DNA from 2 places in the Litoribacillus peritrichatus genome. Region 1 is predicted to be linked to the other one. Evidence: predicted binding sites of a transcription regulator. Region 1 holds the regulator's gene; the other holds the start of a gene.

Region 1 (3,188 bases):
AATCCCGGTGAAGAACCAACCCACATCGAAGGCAACAAGCTTGACCTCAAAGTCAAAGAGAACAACGCCATCGTAACAGGCAACGGTAAAGTCTTTCGCGGCGAAGACGTTTTAGAAAGTAATAAAATCACCTACTCCCTGGATACAGGAGAACTGAAGGCCAGTGCAAGCGACCCGAAAACCAACCCTGGCGATTCTCGAGTTAAATTTATAATCAACCCCCAGATCAAAGACAAATCGTCTGACTCTGAACCCCAGAAATAAAGGCCCTTCATCGTATGAGTATTTTGGAAGCCAAACATCTGGCCAAGAGTTATAAATCAAGAAAGATCATTCAGGACGTTTCACTCTCCGTATCCAGCGGCGAAGTGGTTGGCCTGCTCGGCCCAAACGGCGCAGGTAAAACCACCTGCTTTTACATGATTGTAGGTTTGGTTAAGCCCGATAATGGCACTGTCAGCATTGATGGCAAAGACATCACCCACTACCCCATGCACGGACGAGCTGAAGCAGGGTTAGGCTACCTGCCCCAAGAAGCTTCCATTTTCAGAAAACTGACGGTATCACAGAACATTTACGGCATTTTAGAGCTGAGAACCGAATTATCCAAAGCACAAAAGCAAGAAAAGCTCGAATACCTGCTTCAGGAATTTCACATTACCCACATTAGGGATTCATTGGGTATGAGTTTGTCAGGCGGTGAACGACGTCGCGTTGAGATTGCCAGAGCGTTAGCCACCGACCCACAGTTTATTCTTTTGGATGAGCCTTTTGCAGGTGTCGACCCTATTTCAGTCAATGACATTCAAGGCATTATTAATCACTTAAAAGGGTTGGGGATTGGTGTTCTGATTACCGACCATAATGTCCGAGAAACGCTCGGCATCTGTGATCAGGCCTACATTGTTGGCGAAGGACACATCATTGCCCAGGGCCAAAGTGAAGATGTACTCAACAATCAAAAAGTAAAAGATATTTACCTGGGAGAAAACTTCAATCTCTGAGGTTTTGAGACAAACAAGACACACAAATCAACACTGTCGCTTTTTTTTTGGTTTATACTTGGTTGCCAATGGCAAATAAATTGCTTGTATGGATTTTATTTTAGATACTTTTAGGTACACCATACATGCTGAGTGAAAGCATAAGGATACGTTGTAATTTATGAAAACATCGCTTCAGCTCAAGATGGGTCAATCCCTGACGATGACCCCTCAGTTGCAACAAGCAATTCGCTTACTGCAATTATCGACCCTCGACCTTCAGCAAGAAATTCAACAAGCATTAGAAAACAACCCGATGCTTGAAGTGGAAGAAGATTTCGAACAAGGCCCGCAACAGTCCATTGAAGACAAAATGGCTGAAAAACCTCTGGATCAACAACCAAGCGCCGAACAAGAAGAAATCAACAACACCAATACTGACGAAGTTTCAGCCGAAGGGGAATGGAACAACGACATCCCGGAAGACCTTGGTATTGATACCGGCTGGGACGACATTTATCAACACACCCCGACTTCCGCCGTCGCACCCTCTGACGACGACGGTTTCGATTTCGAATCCAGAAATTCCGTCACCGAAACCTTACAAGATCACTTGAGCTGGCAGCTGAACCTGACGCCAATGACGGACACAGACAAAGTCATTGCCGAAAACATCATTGATGGTATCGATACCGACGGATACCTTCAGACGTCTGTTGAAGACATCTGCATCAGCGTTAATCAGGAACTCAACCTGCCTGACGAAGAACAAGTTGAAACGGACGAAGTGGAAGCGGTTCTGACTTTGATCCAACGCTTTGACCCGGTTGGTACCGGCGCCAGAAGCCTTCAGGAATGCCTTCAGGTTCAGCTCAATCAAATGCCTCCTGAAACACCGCATTTGCCTGAAGCCAAAATTGTGGTTTTACGCTACCTCGAATTGCTCGGCAACAAAGATTTTGCCGGCATCATGCGAAAAGCACGTCTCAAAGAAGATGTACTGAAGAAGATCATTGATTTAATTCAAACCCTTCACCCTCGTCCCGGTGAACAGATTGACCAACAAACCCCCGACTATGTTGTACCCGATGTGGTCGTTCAAAAAATACAGGGTCGCTGGCGGGTGGATCTCAACCCCGAAATCACCCCTAAGATTCGAATCAACCCAAGCTATGCGTCATTGATACGCAGAGCGGATAACAGCACCGATAATACGTTCCTGAAAGACAACATGCAGGAAGCCAAATGGTTCCTCAAAAGCCTTCAGAGCCGAAATGAGACATTGCTGAAAGTATCGACCAAAATCATGGAGCATCAACGTGGCTTTTTAGACTACGGTGATGAAGCAATGAAACCATTAGTTCTGCACGATATTGCTGAAGCTGTGGAAATGCACGAGTCCACCATTTCCCGGGTGACCACTCAAAAATACATCCATACGCCACGCGGTATTTTCGAACTAAAGTACTTCTTTTCAAGCCATGTGAGCACAACCTCCGGCGGGGAATGCTCCTCTACGGCGATCCGCGCCATCATTAAAAAACTGGTCGCAGCCGAGAACGCCAAAAAACCGCTGAGCGATAACAAAATCGCGACCTTGCTGGGAGACCAGGGCATTAAAGTTGCTCGTCGAACCATTGCAAAATACCGTGAAGCCATGAACATACCACCATCGAACGAGCGTAAACGTTTGGTTTAAACAACTTGATACATATCATTGTATTCGAAGAACGCAGGGGCTATATTAAAGGTGAAGGGGCGGCAGACCCCTCTGGTTTGCACATCGAAACTGGAAAATCACTGGACCACAATATACAAATTTAAGGAGTCCGTATATGCAAGTAAACATCAGTGGCCAACACCTCGAATTAACACCCAACATTCGCGAATATGTTACTTCCAAATTAGACCGACTTGAGCGACACTATGACCAGATAACCAACGTTCAAGTTACCTTAAGCGTAGAAAAACTAAGACAACAAGCAGAAGCCAAGTTACATGTAACCGGTGGAGAGGTGTTTGCTAACGCAGAGCATGACGATTTGTACGCAGCAATCGATGCTCTGGCTGATAAGCTGGATCGCCAACTGATTAAGCATAAAGAAAAAGCCAAGGCCCGTTAAACCACATGTAGCTGCGATGATAAAAGAACGTGATGAGCAGCATTGAATGGATTTAAAAACCATATTACTACCAGAGCGCACC
Region 2 (3,188 bases), on a different contig from region 1:
TCGTCAGGCAGGAACGGGCTGTTAATCACCGTCACACTGTCACCCCGAGCCGCCTGAAAACCAACGGTGTCTTTAATTAATATAGTCAATCTGTCGATCTCTTCCTGACTCCAGGCAACGCGTTTCAGATCACCGGTCTCTTCATCCGGTAAAATAAGGTCATTTACCGCAACGGCAACACTCAAGCGACGTACTTTACCCAATTCATGATTGGTGTAACTGATCACTCGGTCTAATTCAAAGTTACGGGTTGCTTGTTTACGCGTATTCGTTGGTGGTTGAGGTTGACCATCCTCACCCGCGCCGGCCACTTCGGGGACACTTACTTCACCTGGAGGCTGATTAGACAGTGCACCAGGAATACCGCCTTCCATACCGCCGATTTTCTTTTCATCCAGAACCTGTTCAGAACGAAGCGCCGGTAAATCCGGATTAAACTGTTCTTCTGTTTGCTCACGAGTGGTGAAATCCACATCAGCGGAGACTTCCGCTTTGAAATTTTCACCACCAACAATAGGTTCCAGAATACTGTAAATTCGACGGGATAATGTGTCTTCCAGTTTCCGAGTGTAGTCAAATTGTTTCGAAGCAATGGCCAGGTCGCTGCTGTCATCTTCCATCGACAACAAACGACCTTTTTGATCCACCACAGTCACATCTTCTGGCTTCATCTCAGGAATACTGGATGCCACCAAATTGACGATGGACATGGACTGCTCAGGCTTCAAAGCCCGTCCTGCGTACAGTTCAAGAAACACCGATGCCGTTGGCTTACGGGTATCCCGTACAAACACAGAACGCTTAGGAATAGCCAAATGCACACGCGCACTTTTTACCTGATTCATACTGGTAATGGTTCTTGCCAACTCACCTTCAAGGCTGCGTCGGTACTTAGTCGTTTCCATGAACTGACTTGTGCCCAGCGCCTGCTCTTTATCCAAAAGCTCGTAGCCAATGGCCTGGGTTTCAGTAATGCCTTGGGCCGCAAGCTTGAGTCGGGCCTGGGCAAACTGATCGCTTTTCACCATCAACATGCCGCTGTTGGGGTCCACATGATAAACAATGCTGGCCTGATCCAGAATCTCCATCACTTCCGCTGCATCGTAGCGCCCGAAATCATTGATCAGCGGCTTATAGGTTTCTTCTTGGGTCCACCAGAAAACAGCAAACGCGATGGCCACACTGGCCGCCAAACCAATAATCAGCCCTGCCTGACGCAAGATACCAAGCCGGTTAAAGCCCGCAACGATAGGATGCATAGGGGCCGACGGAGGGGCTTCAATGGACTCCAGCTCCGATAGGGTATTATTTTGAGGAGCAAGTTGATTGGTGTTGCCCTGCGCTGCATTTTGTTGCTGATTGGTTGGCACTTGCTGGTTCCCTACTTCTGCAGGTAGGCCACCTGAAGTTGCATCTGCTGCGATCGTTGCCATTGTCGAATACCTATTTAAATTCTTGCGGACTTTTACTTCACGTTTGTTTTACAGTTTTAGCGAGCACGTTTCACACTAGCCAAACTGAACGTCAGCCGGTTTTGCCATTAAATTGGCATCTTCATTATGTCTTCATAGGCACTGATGAGTTTATTTCTCACCTGTGTCATTGCCTGAAACGCAACGCTTGCTTTTTGCGACGCAATCATCACATCGGGAATATCCACCGTCGGATCACCTTTCTCATAAGCCGTCGCCAATGCACCAGCCGCTTTTTGAGTTTCATTCACTTGATCAACAGCCATTTTTAATAACTGAGAAAATTCTGGCGCGTCGTCTTTTTCAACATTCCCAGGCTTTTGAACATCCATGACCTGGCCAATCTCAGTATTCGTTCGAGATTGATCCTGCACCTGCGACTTCATCTGACGCATTTGGGAAAGCACTTGTGAAATATCGGATCTGACTTCCATTATTTTCTCCTTAAGCAAACGGCGATTTATTGTCAGTCATTTCGGCGTTGCTTGTTCTAGACGCTACAGCGTCAAAAACCTGTTATTAATTTCTTCGTTATCTAGGAAAGAGCACAAAGCAGGCCAAGTTTTAATAAAAAGAGAAGATGGTATTAAAGTTATCAAGGATACGGGCGATAGCTAAAATGAGAGACGTAATTCAATTACACCAGACAGAAAAAAGCCCGGCCAATGAACCGGGCTTAAATGGAGAATTCGATCCACGCCACATGGATCTAGTTCACGGGATATACTGATCCCGTTATTGTAGCCGCCACCCTTTAGGAGGCCGCCAGCAATTCATCAACATCCAAGCCACTTTCACGCATCCGGGCTAACTTGTAGCGAAGAGTACGTGGGCTGATGCCGAGTATTTCTGAGGTCTGCTTTCGACTGCCGCTGACAGACCGCAAGGTATTTAAGATTACCTGAAATTCTCTCTGCTTCAGATCATCCCCCAAAGATGCTTCGCTCTGAAGGGATTCCAAACCCGCCGGGGCCTGATTAGAAAAAGCAGACGCTTCAGCATTAATTATATCACGATTTTCAGAATAGCCTACTCCCGCAGTTTGTGTGCTTGAAGCAGAAGAAGATACAGCAGAAGCCGGAACCTGAGCTTCTACAGGCTCAAATGCAGGAACAACAGGCGACGCTTGATTGGATGCGTTATAAACTGGCGGAGGCGACATTTCCAATCTGAAGTCATCCGCAGTCACGACCGTTCCTTGCTGAAGCACCAGCGCACGCTGTACTGCGTTATCCAATTCACGGACATTGCCAGGCCAAGGGTAGTGAGTCAGCAACTGAACTGAACTTGCATCCAACTTGAGGGTTCCCTTCCCCATTTTCTTACCATTCTTTTTCAACAGGCGTCTCGCCAAAGGCACAATGTCCCTCGGTCTTTCCCTTAATGGTTTCCATTGAAGCGGGAACACACTCAACCGATAATATAAATCTTCTCGGAACTTACCTTCCTGAACATATTCTCGAAGATCCCGGTTGGTGGTTGCCACCACCCGAACATCCAACTTGATGGTTCTTCGACCCCCTAAACGCTCAACTTCCCGCTCCTGAAGCACACGCAACAACTTAGCCTGAAGGCCTATTTCCATTTCCGAGATTTCATCCAGCAGAATAGTGCCACCATTTGCTTGTTCAAACTTACCCGGCGCACTGGTTACCGCCCCGGTATAAGCCCCTTTCTCATGACCAAACAAAATCGCTTCCAGCATATTTTCAGGAA

The links. The regulator sigma-54, encoded in region 1, starts transcription at its own class of promoters, with help from an activator protein. The targets are predictions, from matches to a motif close to TGGCACNNNNNTTGCTNT.
Region 2: fliE (flagellar hook-basal body complex protein FliE) is a predicted target of sigma-54. The motif match lies at 2,015-2,032, and genes of this name have one in related genera.

Annotation. Positions count from the first base shown of each region.
Region 1 covers NZ_BAABBN010000015.1:89,269-92,456, reverse strand. Annotated here, with positions in the region: gene lptA (lipopolysaccharide transport periplasmic protein LptA) at 1-264, shown strand, start outside; gene lptB (LPS export ABC transporter ATP-binding protein) at 279-1,004, shown strand; gene ABD744_RS19770 (RNA polymerase factor sigma-54) at 1,165-2,682, shown strand; gene hpf (ribosome hibernation-promoting factor, HPF/YfiA family) at 2,819-3,106, shown strand; gene ptsN (PTS IIA-like nitrogen regulatory protein PtsN) at 3,153-3,188, shown strand, end outside.
Region 2 covers NZ_BAABBN010000004.1:430,601-433,788, reverse strand. Annotated here, with positions in the region: gene fliF (flagellar basal-body MS-ring/collar protein FliF) at 1-1,433, opposite strand, end outside; gene fliE (flagellar hook-basal body complex protein FliE) at 1,541-1,906, opposite strand; gene ABD744_RS03115 (sigma-54-dependent transcriptional regulator) at 2,227-3,188, opposite strand, start outside.